Acaryochloris sp. CCMEE 5410: one gene and its partner. The protein of the gene in region 1 binds, or shares a complex with, the protein of each later gene. Links are inferred from orthologs where the notes say so. Each region holds a gene or a part of one and is shown on either strand. Other genes may lie near its edges.

What was found.
Region 2: the proteins of accC (region 1) and accB are in contact, whole or in part, in a solved structure (PDB 8UXZ), measured with the Escherichia coli proteins. The link is inferred for Acaryochloris sp. CCMEE 5410 from one-to-one orthologs.

What each region holds. Positions count from the first base shown.
Region 1 is NZ_AFEJ02000002.1:1,998,079-2,008,327, forward strand. Bases 4,602-7,490 are described here. They hold accC (acetyl-CoA carboxylase biotin carboxylase subunit), read right to left. Parts: upstream 6,777-7,490; coding sequence 5,427-6,776; downstream 4,602-5,426. Other genes in these bases: ON05_RS30055 (photosystem II reaction center X protein), read right to left, coding at 4,666-4,788; ON05_RS30060 (YggT family protein), read left to right, coding at 5,057-5,341; ON05_RS30070 (hypothetical protein), read right to left, coding at 7,053-7,490. Outside these bases: ON05_RS30025 (glycogen/starch/alpha-glucan phosphorylase), read right to left, coding at 1-87; peptide-methionine (R)-S-oxide reductase MsrB, read left to right, coding at 588-983; ON05_RS30035 (DUF4333 domain-containing protein), read left to right, coding at 1,103-1,657; ON05_RS30040 (alpha/beta fold hydrolase), read left to right, coding at 1,701-2,672; ilvN (acetolactate synthase small subunit), read left to right, coding at 2,728-3,246; ON05_RS30050 (Ycf66 family protein), read right to left, coding at 3,289-4,221; more of ON05_RS30070, read right to left, coding at 7,491-8,999; rplT (50S ribosomal protein L20), read right to left, coding at 9,288-9,638; rpmI (50S ribosomal protein L35), read right to left, coding at 9,723-9,920; ATP-dependent chaperone ClpB, read left to right, coding at 10,214-10,249. UniProt on the Escherichia coli protein: This protein is a component of the acetyl coenzyme A carboxylase complex; first, biotin carboxylase catalyzes the carboxylation of the carrier protein and then the transcarboxylase transfers the carboxyl group to form malonyl-CoA.
Region 2 is NZ_AFEJ02000001.1:2,507,423-2,517,469, forward strand. Bases 1-2,687 are described here. They hold accB (acetyl-CoA carboxylase biotin carboxyl carrier protein), read left to right. Parts: upstream 1-953; coding sequence 954-1,421; downstream 1,422-2,687. Other genes in these bases: ON05_RS11300 (EAL domain-containing protein), read left to right, coding at 1-189; efp (elongation factor P), read left to right, coding at 381-938; ON05_RS11315 (pentapeptide repeat-containing protein), read right to left, coding at 1,437-1,958; ON05_RS11320 (DUF1350 family protein), read right to left, coding at 2,158-2,687. Also shown: more of ON05_RS11320, read right to left, coding at 2,688-2,922; ON05_RS11325 (hypothetical protein), read right to left, coding at 2,919-3,173; ON05_RS11330 (FxLYD domain-containing protein), read right to left, coding at 3,612-4,187; ON05_RS11335 (flavin reductase family protein), read right to left, coding at 4,320-4,802; ON05_RS11340 (4'-phosphopantetheinyl transferase superfamily protein), read left to right, coding at 4,906-5,646; ON05_RS11345 (RNA polymerase sigma factor, RpoD/SigA family), read left to right, coding at 5,938-6,894; ON05_RS11350 (hypothetical protein), read right to left, coding at 7,027-7,482; ON05_RS11355 (hypothetical protein), read right to left, coding at 7,611-8,090; ON05_RS11360 (hypothetical protein), read right to left, coding at 8,184-8,396; ON05_RS11365 (hypothetical protein), read right to left, coding at 8,393-8,578; ON05_RS11375 (hypothetical protein), read right to left, coding at 9,788-10,047. UniProt on the Escherichia coli protein: This protein is a component of the acetyl coenzyme A carboxylase complex; first, biotin carboxylase catalyzes the carboxylation of the carrier protein and then the transcarboxylase transfers the carboxyl group to form malonyl-CoA.

The DNA of each region.
Region 1 (10,249 bases):
TAGCTCGCAGCGATCTTGTAGGTCGATAGCGTCGAGGGACAGTTCGCTAGAAGAACCATGAATTTGGGCTGAAGGATTGCTGGTCATTGCATTAAATAAAGAAAGTACCAGGAATAAACGGTCAGCCTCAATCGCACTTGAGAGCTGTGCTCAGATTATTATCATTCAATGTTAATCATGTTTGTGCTGTGCAGCACTAGAAGCCACCCCTTAACTTCATAATTTAGGATTTGCTTTAGATCCCCACCCTTTATCTCCGATCCTGCAGGCCCATGGGCTGCATTTGTTCCCCACGACCTCCCAATGGGGATAGGGAACAGTGAGATCCAATGCATTTACCCTCATCGACCTGTTTAGAGACGAAGGATTCGTTCTAACTCTGAGTCATCCTACCGAGTAGAAAGGGCCAAGGATATCGGTTATCCAACCTCCCTGGGGGGAATCACCCCCAAACAACCCCAAAGATGGAAAAAGTAACGTTAGGATTTAGAGAAGAGACACAAATAGTTCGCTCAATTGTGGCGGCTGTAGATGTTTCTCCTGATATCGCTTAAGCAATATTGCCCTTCTGACTCAACACAAGATTTATGGAAAAAGTACAAAAAACGGAACAGGAATGGGAAGCCCAACTCACTCCAGAACAGTTCCGTGTGACCCGTCACCATGGAACAGAGCGGGCCTTTACTGGGGAATATCATGACCTCAAGGCAGCAGGCACCTACCAATGTGTGTGTTGCGGTACAGAATTATTCACATCCGACACCAAATTTGATTCTGGGACGGGCTGGCCCAGCTTTTGGGCTCCGGCGGATAAAACTCATGTCCAGGAAAAGACGGATCGCAGTTTGTTTATGGTTCGAACTGAGGTACTCTGTGCCGCTTGTGATGCTCATCTAGGCCATGTCTTTAATGATGGTCCAAAACCCACGGGCTTAAGATATTGCATGAACTCTGCTGCCCTCAAGTTTATTCCCCAAAGTTAAGGGGTGAGTCGAACATGGGGTTTTAGATCCCAGGCTGTGCTGTCGCCTAGCCGCTGGCATTTATAAACCCAACAGCCCTCATCGTCTTCTGAAGTCTCATCGTCTTTTGCTAAACGCCCGTGAACAGAAATCGTGGCTTGCAATATTTGCAAGGGTATAGTCTCATCTTCCTCCCCACCATGCTTCTAGCTTGTGCTCCCATCGTGGATGGAGATGAAGTGGGTCGCCGAATTCACAAGGAATTTGAGCGCAAAACTGAAATTGCAGTGCACTCGGTGAAATGTCCCCAAGATATTGAGAGCAAAGTCGGTAAAAGGTTTGTTTGTGAGATCTATGCCCTAGAAGGGAATATTCTCAAAACCCAAGTCACCTTAAAGGATGACCAAGGCGATATTTCATGGTCTGTACAAACGGGCCTAGTGAATTTAGGAGTGATTGAAGAGAATATTGAGAAGACCTTCAAAGATGAGCGTTTAAGCAAAGTCAAAGCCTCTTGTGAGGGCAAGTTCAAAATTGCTCATCAAGGGGACACCTTTGAGTGCGGGGTCCAAGAAGGGAATGACGACCCAGGCAAGGTGATGGTCAAAGTCACGGATGAGCAGGGGAAAGTCAATTTTCAGTTTTTAGATCATTCTGATCCAGCTCCAGACAATGAACCGTCCTCTGCTCCGTAGGGGTATCACTAGAATTGAGTCGACAGTAAGGTAGGCAATCGGATTGAGTACATTCAGAACTTGGCAACAGCAAATCGGCCACCAGCGAGACTGGGCTTGGCGGGGATGGCAAATTCGCTATACCTTTATGCGCGGACAACAGGAGACGACGCAACCCCCCATGTTGCTATTACATGGGTTCGGAGCTTCGATTGGCCATTGGCGCTTCAATATACCGGTGTTTGCCCAAGACCGAACCGTCTATGCGCTCGATTTACTGGGGTTTGGGGCATCCGAGAAAGTCTCTACCGACTATTTGGTGACCCTATGGGTGGAACAGGTTCATGACTTTTGGCAGACCTATATCCGCACCCCAATGGTTTTGGTGGGTAATTCTCTCGGGTCCTTGGTCAGTCTTACGGCCGCAGCGCTATATCCAGAGATGGTGGCGGGATTGGCCATGCTAACCCTGCCGGATACATCGGTGTTGAAAAATCCTTCATGGGTCAAACCTGCGATCGCACCTTTGAAACTCGCCCTCAATCCCATAGCTGCATTTGCCAAAGCCTTGTTCACTGCGCCCCCAATCTTCAACCCGTTTTTTCAATTCATTCGCCAGCCCAAGATTATTCGCTCCTGGGTCAGGAAAGCCTATATCGATACCACGTCCGTTGAGGATGATCTCGTCGATATCCTTTCCAGTCCGGCTTATGATCAGGGGGCCGCAGATGCCCTCCGAGCCATGGTCAACACTATGTCCAAGCCCCAAGTCCCTCAACATTCGGCCAAGGAGATGCTGCCTCAATTAACGATTCCGATTCTGTTGGTGTGGGGGCAGCAAGATGTCATGATCCCACCCAAATTGGGACCGCTCTTTGCCCGCTGCAATCCTCGAATCCAGCTAGTCGAATTAGCCCATGCGGGCCATTGTCCCCATGACGAATGTCCAGACCGACTTAACCCTATTCTTATAGACTGGCTTGCCGCTCACTTCCCTATCCAGCAGCCACAGCCAGAACAGTTGCACTGCGCCTAGATTTGATCGCATAATCAGGCCATTACACCACCCCAAGCTGGGGCTGAATCAAACCATGAAACATACACTGTCCGTCTTAGTTGAAGACGAAGCTGGCGTTCTCACTCGCATCGCCGGACTTTTTGCCCGACGAGGATTTAACATCGAAAGTTTAGCCGTTGGACCTGCCGAGCAAATTGGGGTCTCTCGCATTACGATGGTCGTTCCCGGTGATAATCGCAGCATTGAGCAGCTCACCAAGCAGCTCTATAAGCTAATCAATGTTCTTAAGGTTCAGGATATTACTGAAGTCCCCTGTGTGGAGCGGGAGCTGATGTTGATTAAAGTAAATGCCGCGGCGTCTCTACGCTCTGAGATTGTGGAAATTGTCCAAATCTTTCGTGCCAAAGTGGTGGATGTTTCTGAGGACGCTCTCACCATCGAGGTCTCAGGTGACCCAGGCAAGATGGTGGCAATTGTGCAAATGCTGAATAAGTTTGGCATTCAAGAAATTGCCCGAACTGGCAAGATTGCCTTAACCCGAGAATCACGCGTCAATACTGAATATCTGAAATCTTTAGCAGCCAAGGTTTAGCAACTCAAAGATCTGCCAGCCTCAAAGGATTCAAGAGCAGTCTTAATAACTGCCGTCGTCATTCTCTGGTCCACCTGAACCCGGGCCTGGGTACTTGGGTAAATCCAGAGGCTTATAGTCTACATAATCATCATTGCCGTTCTGGCCGTAAGCATCGTCTGAACCGCTATCGCCAGCAGCATTGGCTGAATAGCCGTTCGCACCTGTGTCATCAGCATCTGTGTTTTTACGTCGACGGTTTCTCATGGCTTTGACCGCTGATGAGTAATCATCGGGAGTATAGTCTTGATCTTCCAGCTCTCCCGTTAATTGCAAAGGACGACGACGGCGAGGTCGCTCTTCTGATGAAGGTTCGGGCGGGGCATAAGACGTTGACGAAGAATAACCTTGGTCATAACCATAGCTAGCCTGATCCTGACCATAGCTATCTTGGGAATAGCTGTTGCTGCCTTGCTCATAGTCATCATAGGCAGCAGCCCGTCGCCTAGACCGCCGGCTGGGCGAATCATCATAGTCATTCCCATAGGCATATTCATCCCGTCTTGACCGACGGTCCCCTTCCCCTCGAATGCGACGAGGTCGAGCAGGCATATCGTCTTCAAACTCCAGTTGAGCTTCAGACCGCATACGGCTAGAGCGCTGAGGGCGTTTAGGGCGATAGTCGTCGTCTCGATCCCGAGGTCCGCCTCGCTCTCGAGGCTGTCTCATGGGGCCATTATTGGGCAGACGGTTCTGGATATTCTCAATCATCAGCGCCACTAACATCCCCACTACAATCATCTGCTGCAGGGACAGGGTAAATTCCATACCCAAGTGGGCCAAGAGGATAACACCCGCTAGTAAGCCGAGAAAGGCATAGACATTATCGGAATCTCGACGGTAGCCCGGCTTGATTTTATCCAAAAAGAATAATGCGATCGCACCGACGATCAAAATAACTCCAACAATAAGTGGAACAGGAGTACCGAAATTCACTTGGGATGTCTCTCTGGGTGACGACTGATAGCCAAGGTCCGCATACTCAATCAGTAATGGAACGAAGGAGAACGGCTAGGTTGGCTGTAGGGAAGCAAATTGTAATTTAACCGATACAACCCCACCTGGATCAAACTCTATGCTAGCGAGTTATGGGTCCAAATGGGATGAGCGGGGTATCTCAGTTTCTTTATACAGTTGAAATCTCACCCAGCAAGTAGGGGGGAAGTGACAAAAAGGAATGATGAGGACGCTGCGGCATATCAACCTATAAAAACGAAGCACGGCTGAACAGTATTTCCAGCCGTGCTTTAAGAAAACATATTTTAAGATATTTTGCCCCAAATGGCATTAATAGTGAAGCTACCAAAACGCTGAGGTGATTATTGCGCTAGAGGTGGACTGAGGTAGCCCACGCTAGAGATCAACAATCACCCTAAAAACCTAGCGTCGTACAATCTTATCTTTTTGGCTAAAGAAGATGAATCCACCGCCGAGTAGACCCAACACGATGGCTCCAAAAAGAATGCTATAAAAGAAACCCTGTAAAGAGGGGGTAATGGTCATTAACATGGAAGTCATATTTTTTTGATATTACGACAGCATCTCTAATCTTAAAGGTTTGTAAGGATATTGAGAAGTCTTCCTTAACGGCAACTTAGACATAGCCCCCATACCAACCTTGTATTCACATCACTTTTTTGCGCCTCGCCAGCTGCATAGTGAGCTGCCCCTCTCCAGCTCAAGTCAGCTTCAAACGACTGCTGCTGCTATGCCAACCCTAGACAACGCGCTACACTGAAACATATCAGGGTACTGGGTTGGACACCATTTTATGACCATAGAGACACTACTTATTTGGGGCCTCAGCTTTTGCCTAGGGCTGTTTATCTTTCTCTTTATTTTCAGAATTATCCTCACTTGGTATCCCCAAGTGGATCTCAATCAGATGCCGATTGCCTTGGCGACCTGGCCAACGGAACCCTTTTTGATCCCCACCCGTAAACTGATTCCACCCATGGGAGGGGTCGATATCACACCTATTATTTGGGTCGGTATCACGAGTCTGCTTCGGGAGGTCCTCCTCGGGCAGCAAGGTCTACTGAGAATGTTGTTCTAGGCTGCTTTTGTCCATCTCACCTTATTGAGGTGGAAGAAAGTCAGAGTCGATGTAAGCAATCCACCTAGCAGCCACATCAAGACCATCATTGCAATCCCATCACTTCTTGAATGAAATTGGTATACACCTCACCTTGAATAAATTCTGGAGTGTCTAGAATTTTTTGATGAAAGCCAATAGTGGTGGGCAATCCAGTAATTGCACATTCTTGCAGGGCGCGTTTCATCCGTGCGATCGCAGTCGGTCGATCTCGTCCCCAAACAATGAGTTTGCCAATCAGCGAATCATAATAAGGGGGAATCTCATAATCCGTATACACATGAGAATCAACCCGCACCCCAGGCCCACCAGGGGGTAGATAGCCATTGATACGTCCTGGGTGGGGGCGGAAATTATGGTCAGGATCTTCGGCATTGATGCGGCACTCGATGGCATGGCCCGTTAGCTTCACCTGATCTTGGGTCACACTTAGTTTTTCACCCTGGGCAATGCGGATCTGCTCCGCAATCAAATCTAAGCCCGTTGTTACTTCCGTCACCGGATGTTCCACCTGGATTCGGGTATTCATCTCCATAAAATAGAACTCTCCTGTCGAAGACAGCAGGAACTCAACGGTGCCGGCACCGACATAGCCAATCGATTGAGCTGCCCGGACAGCGGCGGAACCCATTTTTTCTCTTAGCTCTGGGCTTAGGGCTGGGCTGGGGGATTCTTCCAGTAACTTTTGGTGCCGTCGCTGGATCGAGCAGTCCCGCTCGCCCAAATGAACCACATTGCCATAGCTGTCAGCAAAAATCTGAAATTCAATATGACGAGGGTTTTCGATAAATTTTTCAATATAGACCCCAGGATTACCAAAGGCAGCCTCTGCTTCGCCTTGGGCCGCTAAATAGAGCTTGCCTAAGTTTTCAGGTTCCCGCACTAAGCGCATCCCTCGACCACCGCCCCCGGCCGTGGCTTTGACCATAACCGGATAGCCCATATCATCCGCAATTTTTTTAGCCGTCGCTTCATCCGGTACCAGGCCATCGCTTCCTGGGACGGTAGGAACCCCAGCCTTTTGCATCGTTTCTTTGGCCGTAGACTTATCTCCCATCGCCCTCATGGCTTCGGGGGTAGGACCAATAAAGTGAATCTTATGATCGGCACAGATCTCGGCAAAGCGGGCATTTTCGGCCAGGAAACCATATCCCGGATGAATGGCCGTCGCATTCCGCGTTAAGGCAGCCGAAATAATATTGGGAATATTGAGGTAACTCTTACTGCTGGCGGGTTCTCCAATGCAGACTGCTTCATCTGCCAACTGCACATTGAGAGATTGCTGATCCACGGTGGAATGAACGGCAACAGTGGAAATTCCCATCTCTCCACAGGTTCGGAGTATCCTCAAGGCAATCTCGCCCCGATTCGCAATTAAAATCTTAGAAAAACGCATGTTTTAACAGGAGCGTAACGCTCAATAACCTTCTCGCAATGACCCAGGACGAACCTGCTACACGCCCCAAGTCTGAACCCCTAAGGAGCTGCGTGAAGCGAAATCCCACCACACATTCGTCCAGTAGCGGTAAGCAGTGTCAAAAGTAAAATCCAGAGCTATCGTATCATGCAGATGCAGCCAAGATTCCTCTTGTCATTTTAGGAATGAGGGGTAGGGCAAATACATGAGGATAGCCTTTCCTACCTCAGCCATCAACGTTCATTTAAGTCGCTGCTATTCTGCAGCCGTGGGATCAAGGATGACCGGTCGAGAGAGCTCCGCATCGGGATCCGGGGCATAGGTTTCAGCCGGTGGCGGTGCTGCCGGTGGAGCCTGCTGCTGAACTGGAACGGGTTCCTGTTCATATCGAGGTTCGGGCTCATAGCGGGGTTCAGGCTCATACCGAGGCTCTTCTCGTCGCCGTCGAGACGCATAAATTGCATCCCGTTCAGCAGCCCACGCAGCAATCTTATCCTGCGCCTCGTAATAGAGGGCTCGACCGTACCCAATCTGGGAGGCCGTTGCGATCGCATCAGACAAACGTCCATTTCGCGCTAGGGCATTGGCTTCGCTCAGAATGGGGCGGTCTTCCACGGATTGAATTTCAGCAACCCAGGTATAGATATCGTCTTGGGCTTCTCGATGGAGGGATCGTCCTGATTCAATTTGTTCAGCGGTTTTAATTGCGTCATTGAGCTTGCCAGCCTTAGCAAGCTTACGAGCTTCATCTAGAATCGGCTGATCTTCCACCTTCTCAATAGAGCCTTCCCATTCTTGCATCAGGGTTTGGGCTTCATCCCGTAACGGATTGCCAAACTCTACTTTCCGTGCCTCTACAATGGCCGCTTGGAACCCTGCCGTCGTATTTTGGGTGGCAAATTGACGAGCCCGAGCCAAGACCTGACGATCTTGGAAGGTATTGATCTGTTGATTCCATTGGGCAATCAAGGTTTGGGCCTGAATTCGACCCGGTTTCTCTGTACCAATCAGGGCCGCATGATCCATGGCCAACTGATAGGTATGAACGTTATCAATATTGGCGAAGAATTTCGCCAAATGGAGCTGGCCAGTATTTTGAATTTTTTGTTCCCAGGCTTCAACGCGATCGCGATTTTTTTCAAACAAGTCACTCTTGCGATCAATCTGCTCCGCTAAGGTCCAAGCATGGATATAGCTGTAGAAGTCATCCTCCTCCACTGTTGCTTCAGCCCGACTGAGCTGCACTAATGTCGTTGCGTTCTTAGCCGCTTTAGTATTGGGTGGAATCCGTTGAGCAGCCGCAATGGCTTCTTGGAACTGGCCATACTCTTGGTGCTCTTCTGACAAGTCCAGAAGCTTCTGACTCCACTTTTCAATATTTTGTTGGACTTCTTCTTTAGCAAGGCGCTTGGGATCAATTTTGCTGGCCAGCTGAATCGCTTCCGATAAGTCTTTAGCGCGACCATAGGCAGCGATATCTTGCGCTTTATAAAGATCTTGAAAGGCTTTTTTCTCAATCGCCATATCCCCCAGGATCTTATCGGCTTGATCGGACCAATAGCCATCTCCCAGTTGGACTAGAGACCGAACCTGTAGAGCCGCCTGGGTCCAATCCTGCTTCTTAATGGCTGTTCGAGCATTCTCTAGGGATTCTTCTCCCGCGTCCCAATTCGCTTCCCAACGTTTGATCAGGCGTTTGGACTCAGGTTGAATGCTACTTGCCTCTGGCACTTCTTTCGCCAGACTAATGGCTTCTTTGAGATTACCTTTGGAGATTTCTCGCCGCGCCAACCCTAAAATCGAACGAGACCATTCGTCAGATAGCAGAGATACCCGGGGATAGAGAGGATGTTCCTCATCCCATTTATCCGCAATGGCTAGGGCCGCTTTAATATCTTTAACCGTCCCTTTACGAGCAAGCTTGTCAGCACACTCCAACTGCTCTGCCTCAGAGAGGGTAGCGGCAATCTGCTTGCAATTAGGTGTTGGCGGTAAACTGGATAACCATTGCATGGCAGTCATGCCGGTCACCCAGGACACAACAATGGTGATCAACCAGGGCCACCCTTTAAAGGTCACAATCTTACCCAAGACGTTTTGGACCTTCTGAATTTTGGGGTTTTGTCCAGGGTCAGGCAGCTCAGATCCTTGTCCAGGCTCTAAAGCGGGAGGGTTACTGTCGGCAGGTTGGTTACTCGTCATATCCTAAGGATTAAAGCAGAAAATCACACAAAGACTGGCTCAGTATTATTCACACATCATTTGATGTATCCCGCACATCCTCTGTAAAGAGGTCTAGCGGAAATAAGCCTCATGTAGATAATAGGCTAGAAAACTGAGAATTGACAGTTCATCAAAAATAGCCCATCTCTCCAAGGATTAATAATGGCTGCGGGAACACCTAGGTGATCCAGCGTTTTCCTTGGAGATTGGGCTATAAATATGGGTTGATGCTGTGAGGACCAAGTCGATCGCTCTAAGGACGAAGTGTTAGGCTTTGCCAGCCAGTTCAACGATTTTGCTAAAGCTGTCTGGATCCGTCGCAGCAAGTTGGGCTAGCATTTTGCGGTTGAGCTGAATATCAGCCCGCTTAAGCTGTCCCATAAATTTGCTGTAGCTAACGCCATGTTGACGAGTTGCAGCATTGATACGGGCAATCCACAGACGACGAAAATCTCTTTTACGCTTGCGGCGATCACGATAGGCGTTACGTAAGGCCTTCATCACCTGCTGATTCGCAATTCTAAACAGGCGAGAATGGGAGCCTCGGTAGCCTTTAGCAAGCTTTAATATCTTTTTGCGGCGCTTACGAGCGACGTTACCGCGTTTAACGCGAGTCATGGTCTTGGTCCTTGTTGATGATTTTTTAGGTAGGGAAAACTATTTATATAGGTATAAAGTCAAAGCCTGGCTCGGGTTCTGCCCCTAGGAGTAAGGCATCATGGCTCTAACGTTTTCTGCGTCTTGCTCGCTTACCACACATTTCTTAGAGAGGCGACTCTTACGGTCGGGACCTTTATGCTCTAACAAGTGGTTCTTGTATGCCTTGCGACGCATAAATTTGCCACTTCCGCTTCGTTTAAAGCGTTTGGCAGCGGATCGTCGGGTTTTTAGTTTGGGCATTGTTCGTCTAGAATCGCAGCATCGACACAAACTAGCATCATAGTATATGTGACAACCGATTGCCAATAGCTGTTCAAACTGTCCAAACACATAGTGTGTCACCTGAGTTGGATGGGCAGTCTGAGAGAAGAATCTTAAATTTGGGCCAAGGCTGCTGACTGACTGCAGGACGGCAATACCTATCCCTGAAGGGGGGAAGACCGATCTTAGGCAATGTCCTCTCCTCCCTACAATGGCAGTAGGCACTAGGCCCGCCTAATATTAATCCCCACTGTCCAGGAGGTTCCCCATTCATGCAACCCACAAATCATGATCAATTTACGGAAAAG
Region 2 (10,047 bases), on another replicon or contig:
ATAGACCATGGCGCGGTGGACCTATTACCCGGCTTTTCTGAGCATAATGTATTGCTGAATCTAGTCGATACCTTGACCAAAATTAATATTGTGCTGCAATCCATAGAATCGCAGCCCTTAGACCGAAAAGCATTAATTGCTGGGCTGATGCCCTTACAAAATATTGTTAAACAAGGGGTTTTCCAGTAGTAGGCAAATGACTTGCATTGAGGCTTCAAAACTGAAGATCCGCTGATTTATTTGAGCAATAATCCCCGCTATAAGGCCAATCCCAGTCCAGTTTTTCCCTGTTATTTCCCAGGGAGGGAGAACTAGACGTCCAGACAGCCCCCCTGGGCGGTAAAATGAATTGCCGATTGTTCTTCCCATGCCGAAAATCGATGATTTCCAGTAATGACTTCCGCACAGGTGTGTCAATTGAGCTTGATGGCTCAGTCTGGCGAGTTGTAGAGTTTCTCCATGTCAAACCTGGTAAAGGCTCTGCATTCGTGCGAACAAAATTAAAGAATGTCCAAAGTGGCAGTGTCGTAGAACGGACATTCCGAGCGGGAGAAACCGTTCCCCAAGCCAATTTAGAAAAGCGGGTCATGCAGCACACCTATAAAGATGGTGACCAATTTGTGTTCATGGATATGGAAAGCTATGAAGAAGCTAGCCTGAGCCAAGAGCAAATTGGCACTCGCGTGAAATACTTGAAAGAAGGCATGGAAGTCAATGTCATCCAATGGGGAGAGCAAGTTTTAGAGGTTGAGTTGCCAACATCAGTCGTTTTGGAAGTCACCCAAACCGATCCAGGTGTGAAAGGTGACACAGCAACGGGGGGGAGCAAGCCAGCTATTGTGGAAACAGGAGCGCAGGTGATGGTCCCTTTATTTATTTCTGAAGGAGAAAGAATTAAAGTGGATACCCGCAACGACTCCTATCTAGGCCGAGAGTAAGGAGTAACATCAACGGTGGAATTTGATCTCAACCAACTCCGTGAACTATTAGCAATTCTCAATCAAACGGATATTGATGAGCTAAGCCTTAAAAGTAATGATTTTGAGCTGACTATCCATAAGACAAACCAAACTACAGCGACGGTCTCCTCTGCGACCGCACAGCCAATGGTTATGGATGCCGCTGCACTAGAAGCTGCAGTTCCAGACTCTTCTCCCCCTTCTGCACCTGATAAGAAATGGGTCGATGTGATTTCTCCGATGGTAGGTACGTTTTATCGTTCCCCCGCGCCCGATGAGCCGCCTTTTGTAGAAGTTGGGGATGCCGCCCGACGTGGGCAAACCATCTGCATTATCGAAGCAATGAAGTTAATGAATGAGCTAGAAGCTGAGGTGAATGGCGAAATCGTTGAGATTCTCGTAGAAAACGGAGAACCTATTGAATTTGGTCAAACCCTCATGCGCATTAACCCTTCGAGCTAGCCGTTATCATCCTAGCTAGCCATTATCTTCGAAACCCACAGATGAGGAGGCAATACTGCCATCCGGCATAATCGTATCTTGCAAGATGGCATCGGTTAGATCGATGTGCTCTAAGTTAGCACCTAAAAAATCAGCACCGCTCAGGTTCGCGCCTTTAAAATTCGCGTTCTGTAGATCTGCATCTCTAAAATTGACCCCACTCAGATCGCTGTAATTTAATGAGGCTCGTTGCAAGTTAGCCTTCGATAGACAGGCTCCGACTAAGATGGCGCCACTCAAGAGGGAATTACTCAAGTTGCTTTTGGTTAGGTCTGCCCCTGTCAGATTAGCCCCAATGAGTTTAGCGGCGGACAGATTGGCGGCGGATAAGTTCGCACACAATAGATCGATCCCATGAAGGGCCGCATGGCTTAAATTGGTATCTCGTAAAACAATATGATCGAGCTGAGCTAGGCTTAAATCCTGCTTTGATAAATTCGATTTACTAAAATCTCGTTCGCCATTGGCATAGCGCTTTAATAGTTCTTCAACGGTCATAGCCTAAGTATCGCCTTCCCACCGATGCTTTTATTGTGCCAGGGGTTGGGACTCACCAAATGAGTTTATGCTGATTTTTGGTAAAATGGGTGCGATCGCAAACCACAACACCCAAATTATGCATTCCCTATTCCATGGCCATATCTTGGGTCTTATCTCCAGATACTCTTCGGGAATACATACAGTTGGGACTGTTGGCTCAAATGACGCTCAGCGGGTCCAGCCAGCGCAAGATCGCTTTTTCAAGGTGGTTGACATCCTTATATAGCTCTTGACGAAACCATTGCCCAACCGCATCTAAAGGAGTAAACGTGTCTCCGGGCTGCCAACGAACATCTTGCCCTAGGGGCGTCAGATGATTGCCTGCGAGTCGCTGAATGGAAATCATGCCAGGGAAACGCTGTTCTAACAACCCGGATAATCTCAAGGTTTGATCTAGGGTGTCATTAGAAAACTTGACCAGTAAGTTCCTAGGAACTTGGTAGTGTCGTTCCACTAAACGGTTGGTTTGAGTGGGATTGGGCGAAAATTCAATCGGCACTGCGGGGGTAATCAAGTCAGCGAAGGGAATGGCCTTATCAATTGGGGCGTTGTTAAAGGAAATCAAGATATTCCCAGCTCGCTTAACCTCAAACAAACTGCCAATCAGGAGGTGGAGTTTGCAGCCCATACTATGACCGATACCATAGATGGGTAGAAACTGGGGCAATCGTGCAGTTCTTTGTAGACGGTCAACCGTATCTTCAAATTGATGGAGCGCTTCTTCCGCAATACCGGCATGGTCAACCGAGGTGAGGAAGGGAGTAGCAATGACGGCATATCCTTGATTGGCGAGCCCTTCCAGAAGTCTCCGGTAGGTTGCTTGCGGAGCAGTAGCGACAAAAGCCCCCCCCAAAAAATGAATTAGGGCGATGGGTTGGGGAGGAATAAGAATCAAGTTATTAGCTATTTCTTGCCAGTTCATTCTGGATGTTCTTTTGGATGTAAATCTGAAGGTGGACGATCGCTGCTCCACGCCCACCACGCCTGCCCGCACTGACATTGGTAGAACTCTTGCCACTTACGCATATAGGTTTCGGTAATGACCGGAGCCCGACGGTTAATCCACACAGCCTGAGCTTCTGAACAGGTCGCCCGACAACTTGGACAGCCAAAATGATGGGCATGGGTCGCGGTCTTGGTCCAGTTGGGTGGAGTTGGATCAAAAGCGTTCATAACCGTATTGTAAGAGGATCCAGATTAGATGTGTTTAGAGGCAACACCATGGGAGAAGGTAGGCGTATAACACTATTGCACGAGTCTCCAACGAATACATAAATCTCCAATGAATAACAGGCAGCCATAATATTTTTGCTGGGTGGGCTGCAACCTTCAGTCAAACCTGGACAGTGCTGGCTTAACAGCACAAGCGATCAGCACATATAAAGTATTCAGACCTAGACCACCAATATTTGAACATCAGCCCGTAGCTAGCATCTTGATTGTGTCACCTTGTCCAAATCATAAAAAGCGATCTAGATTTCCTAGATCGCTTCCGAAAACTGTGATTGGAGTTGGGAACGAGCCGTAGCCCCGATTGTATCGCGACACAGATGTACAATCTGGAATTGCCATCGGGAACCAGAATGGCTCTCCCATCTCACAGATCAGAAACTACACACCACCCTGAATATTAAAAGCAGGTTTTGTGAGTCGAACTTTGTAATTACCACCAGCAGGCACTGTTAAGAGTTGAGCTTTAAACGTGACAGACTGTCCTGCAGATAGAGTGGAAGGAGCAGGAACAGCGCTTCCAGTTTGTACCAGCTTGCCAGTACCATCAACAACTTCAAAATTGACGCTAGATACCGTCACTGATTTCTTATTTCCATTTGTCAGGGTCCCCTGAACTTCAGACGAACCATTCAAACGAATAATAGGAACAAGGCGAAGATTAGACACCCGTAAATTCTTACTGAGTTGTTTTGCTAGAACTTGCGGATCCACATCGCTCTCTTCAAAGGAAGAAGTGGCGGAGTCAGCAGATTCCTCAGTCTCTGGTGGGCTGTTGAGGTTCATCAACCTCTGCCAATAATTTTGGAAACGGGACTGCTCAGAGGCACTCCCCCCAATTTGAATTACGTCTCCTGCTGATTGGGTATGCCCTGGCAGTGTGGCGACCAATGCGGTAGACGTCATAACAGAACCAATCAGAAGGCGCGTCAACCAGCGCCGAGAAGATGTCAACATTATTTATTTCACTCTCTCAACCAACATCTAGGAAAAACTTATCAATACTTGACTCAAATCCTATCTCAGGAATGTTTGAGAATCTGTCTGGGGTTAGTATGCCCTGCTCTGCATGCGAAGTAGACAGGACGTTTAACCACCGTAGTTCCAAGGCGTATCTTTCATCCATAGGGGTTGTCCATCACGATGCTGGCCCGCAGCAATCACTTCTCCCATAAAAATAGAATGATCGCCTTCTTCTAAACTGCCTTGGACACGACATTCTACAAAGCCTAAGGCACTGGCAATAATCGGGCAACCAGTTTCTTCACCCAGGTAAAACTCCACATCACCAAATTTATCGCCGATTCTTTGTTGAGGCTTAAAAAAGGTCTCTGCTAAGTCTTGTTGTGACACTTCTAGAAAGCTAACGGCAAAGACTTGACTCGCCTTGATCATGGCGTGGGAGCGAGAATCTTGGCGCACCCCAATCACAATCAGCGGAGGCTTAAAGGAGGCTTGGGTCATCCAGCTTAGGGTAAATCCGTTGACGTCATCTCCTTCTTTGACGCCACAAATATTGAGGGGATGGGGAATGTTGCGGAGCAACGTGCGTTTGGCTTTTTCGTCTAACAAGGGTGCGGTATCCTTATACATCTCTTCAACTATGTCTCTCACTTTAGCAAGGGATATAGGCGCAAGTTCAACCTATGGTGATAAACGCATAAAAACCACTTATATGTCCGATTGGCAATGGATACCCACTCATACAGTCACCCCGATTGCCCCCCAGACACTACATATCTGGCGACTCCCTTTAAGGTCAGAGGGGACCAATCATTGGTGGGACTTACTTTCTAGGGATGAACAACAGCGAGCCCAACGGTTTGTGCGATCGCAAGATCAAGACAAGTATGTACAGGTGCGAGGAACCCTACGATGCTTATTGGGCCAATATTTGCACATACCCGGTCAAACCCTGTGCTTCGATTATGGAGACTATGGCAAGCCCCAACTCATATCGTCTTGCAATTCCTTAAATCTGCAATTTAACGTTTCTCATTCCCATGAGTTAGCGGTGATTGCTGTTACTCAGACAACAGCAGTGGGTATTGATATTGAACAGGTGAACCCACAGGCTAGATATATAGATATCAGCCAACGTTTCTTTGCGACAGCAGAACACGAGACTCTCTTGCAACAGCCTGTAGAGGAGCAATGCCGTACTTTTTTTCAACTGTGGACTCGGAAGGAGGCTTGTGTGAAGGCGATGGGTGGCAGCATTGCCCATGCGCTCGATCAAATTAATGTGGCTCAGGGATTACATCAAGCCAGCATTGCCATTGAGATGCAGGAGGAGCCCCATGAACTCTTTCTGCACAACCTATTCCCAGATCCTAACTTTGCCGGAGCCGTAGCAACCCAAGCGCCCTTGCAACATCTACACCTATGGCAGTGGGCCTCTATCAGTTCAGACTAAATAATTTGCCTGGGACATTAATTGGAATCTCTGACAAGCAAAGACTAAGATAAATTAAAGATATGTTACGATTTTTAATATAAAGAGTACAATTCAAGTCTGCTAAGCCCCTTATACAGACATCTGAGTTTACAGAGCGTAATCTTTTTGACTGTTGTAAGTGTTTGGATACGGTATTGTACGTTTGACTTGCTAAACGGGATTGCCTTTGTAGTGGGACAGATGAGGATTCATTTCTTACCAATCCGCACGCCATCCTAGATGCCTTTGTCTAAACTTGAGAGACGCCCCATGAGAACCAAAGAAATTGCCAAAGATTCCGTGCGCTCTTACTTGCGAGAGATTGGGCGTGTTCCTCTCTTAACCCATGAAGAAGAGGTAACGTTTGGTAAGCAGGTCCAAGATCTGATTAAGTTGCAAGCGATTCGCGATGAATTAGCGGAGCAACTAGAGCGTCAACCGAATGATGCAGAGTGGTCGGTGGCTGCCCAGCTCTCAGAAGCTGAACTACAAAAGGCTTTACATGAAGGGGAAGCGGCTAAGCGGAAGATGGTGGAAGCCAATCTACGCTTAGTGGTTTCTGTCGCTAAGAAATACATCAAGCGCAATGTAGACCTGTTGGATCTGATCCAAGAGGGTACGATTGGCATGCAACGTGGCGTTGAGAAATTCGACCCAACCAAAGGGTATCGCTTCTCGACCTATGCCTACTGGTGGATTCGGCAGGCAATCACCCGTGCGATCGCAGAAAAAGGACGGACAATTCGACTCCCGATCCACATCACGGAAAAGCTCAACAAAATTAAGAAGACGCAACGGCAGCTTTCCCAAAAGCTGGGCCGAGCCGCAACGATTAGCGAATTAGCCACGGCCTTAGACTTAACCACAAAGCAAGTCCGAGAATATTTGGAACGCGCTCGCCAGCCGTTATCCCTGGATGTTCGGGTTGGGGATAATCAGGATACGGAGCTGGGCGAACTGATCGAAGATCCATCTGAATCTCCTGAGAACTTTACCCTCCAAGCTTCTCTGCGAGGAGATTTGGAACGGCTAATGGCAGATCTGACGGACCAGCAACAACAGGTTCTCCATCTCCGTTTTGGTTTGGATGATGGTCAACCCCTGACCTTAGCTAAAATTGGCGATCGCTTAAGCATCAGCCGAGAACGAGTTCGACAGATTGAGCGAGAAGCTTTAAGTAAGCTGCGAAAGCGTAAAGCCGATATTTCTGAGTATCTAGCCAGCTAAAAGCCTATACCTAATCTGTGTGTGCCAAAATTTCTAGGCACACACACCATTCCCCCCATCCTTCTTGAACAATCCAGGAGGAGTGATTTGAATAGACCTCTTGCATAATTGAGCTAACAAGATGATAGAGAACTACAAATCCAGGCCAAGCTTTTTAAGGACTTCACTTTTGAAGAGATTTATTTCTTGTTCTGCTTCTTCAAGAGAGTTAGTGCCATGCTTTTTACACACTGACTGCCTCCATGTATAGCGATCGATAATACCATCGAATTCTGGATCGATTTTCATTGGCAGCCTGATACGCCAAAGTTTGTTGCTTAGTACCCTCCAATCAGGATTAAGAAGTTTGGGTAAGAGTTCTTGAAGTTCTTGTTCAGAGATCTCAAAAGGTTCCCAAGCAAAAAAAGGTCGATTCAGATTACCCCCTGCCCACCCTCGCTGAAGCAGGGTATTCAGAATATGCCGTGGAGGAAAAACGTTGCAAGCTGTTAAGTCTGGCAGTTCATAGAGAAAAATGCTTAAAGCCTCTGCTCGATCAGCATTCAAACTCCCCGCTTCTTGTCTCGAATATTGGATAATTCTTTCCATTCAAATTGAAAAGAGAAACTTTATCATTCCATCAGCATCTTAGAAGCTTTTAACCTTGAATGTTAATAGATAGGCTCCAAAGATTGTCTTCATCACAAACTTTTGGCATGACAATGTGATGTATGAGGTCAATGGTGTACGTCACCCAATAGTTCTCGTCTTGCGGTTGCAAGATCTGGCAATTTTGAATAAGCAGGATATTTTTCACAAAGGCATTGAAGGTTGTACAGTACCTGCTGTTCAATATTATCGGAAACAGAGAAGTCGTCTGATTCAGAAAACCTTCGCAACATAGAATCCAGGACGACAAATTCAGATGTTGTTAAATGTAGGTCAATATGTGTGTTGTCGAACGATAGCAAGGGGGTGTCAATAGACAGACGAAGTGCATTAGCCCAGTGTCTGAGCATATCATTTGCTTCTCGGTTACCCCATTCTGTAGTTGAGTAATACCGCAATCGCATCACACACCGACGTAGTTCTTCAAGAAATCTGTCGTTGTAGTGTGCAACCATATATTTTGCCCAGTCTGCATTATCAGCATCTCCGTTAGCTAGTTGCACAAGGAAGTCAGCAAATATCAATCGTGCTTTTGTATCTCGACTCATCTGATTCCAAGTGCTCAGCTATATTGAACAACAGTACGGCCATCAAGGGCGTTAAACACCATCCGAGCATTACATTGCTTTAGTGTGACGATACTACGCTTCCTGCCCTTGAATGATACCTAGTGCCTGCTTCAATGCTTTATCCGTATTATTTTCCCAATCTGGATCCGAGATTTTAATGGTTATTTCGGGTGATCGTGTTCTCAGTTCCTGATAGACTGCATCAACGGCGGGAGTACCCTTAAGCTCCCATAACAGTGCAATAAGCTGCTGCTTATCTAGAGAAGTTAGGTCTAAGTGAGTCATAACTCATAGTCTCCGTTAGGAAGAATGCAAATAACAGAATTCTCCGAGACTTCGTAGCGGCCAACATAAACATAGAGGTTGTTATCTGAAGCCAGTTCCACGAAAGCAATGAATGAGGACAATAGAACAACCCGTCGAACAATGCGATAGAACGCCAGAAGTTGTTCGCTAGTTGGATCCATTTAATTCGTTACCTCATTATTTATGTCTATCTCTCATTATTCCTGGAGAATGTAAGTGAATGAATAAATCATGACACATTCGTTGGTGAAGTTATTCGTCATCCCAACTCTCAAAATTTTGATTCTTTAATTGTTCAGCGGTGAGAGTATTTATCGCTCGTGGAACATAACATTGATACGCACCACCCATGAATGCAGGGCACTGGTCTGTTAGCAGGATCTAGCTATAATGCTTCCGACGCAACCTAATGTAGATCAATGGAATGCCCATATTGTCTAAGCGAGAAGATCCTAAAGCGCGGCTTTGATAGCCTGCAAGATGGGACATTAGTCCAGCGATATCAGTGTAAGGATTGCAATCGGCGTTTCAACGAACGCACGGGTACCCCAATGGCTCGCTTACGCACCGCTAGTTCAGTAGTGAGCTATGCCATCAAAGCTCGCACCGAAGGGATGGGTATTCGTGCTGCAGGTCGAACTTTCGGTAAATCTCATACCACCATTATGCGTTGGGAAAAACGCCTAGCAGACCAAGCACAGAACTGGTCACCTCCCGCACCAGCAGCCTCTGATGTGACGGTAGAAGGGGATGAAGTTTACACGCGTGTAGGCAAAAATCTTCCCCCCCAGCCAATCCCAGGGCTGGACCATCCATTTCCTTGAACGCGAAAGCCGCTATTGGTTGACAGCACAAGCTGGCCTCAAGGATGCACAACTTTTGCAAATGGCGTTTACTCAGCTTGGGAGTGGGTCAAAGCCTGTGATGGGATTCGATGGTTTACCGATGGTGAGAGGCGTTATGGACAAGAACTTTGGAAGCTCGCCAATGTCTATCTCAATGGTGAGGAGTGTCATCCTGACTATGGGCATCGCAAGGTTTGGCGAGAGGGGTTAGAAGTCGCGATGAAAGTTAAAGGGTCTCAGGGGAATCGGCGAGTAGAGTGGGTGAAAGCAGAGCATCCCTTTACCGCTATCAGTCTAGGGTCTGAGGTCCATGCCAATCATAATGAGGCTCACAATGCTGCCTTGAGGAGACGATGTAGTGCTTATCGAAGACGGCAGAATCTCTACGCTAAGAAGCGGTCGGGGTTACAGCGAGTGCTAGATGTACAACGCCTGATTCATAACTGGGTTAGACCCCATTGGGGGCTCAGTAAGCAGACCACACCAGCAATGGAGATGGGATTTTGTTCTCGTCCGTTGAGCACACTAGAACTCCTCACCAATAAAGGGTTTAGGTATGTGCCCTGTTAGTAGACCAGTGCCGAATGCAGCCTCTTTAAATGCTCTCGCTTCAACCCAAGTAACTCCGCCTGCTATATCACCTCTTAAGTGAATATATACAACCGTTTTAGGCTTCAACAATAAAATTTTTCGTGGGGCTAATTCCGAAATAACTTTTTCAAAGCATTTACCTACAGAAAAGAAATCTCCCATTAGCATTCGAGGGTGTTTTAAACCTGCACAGC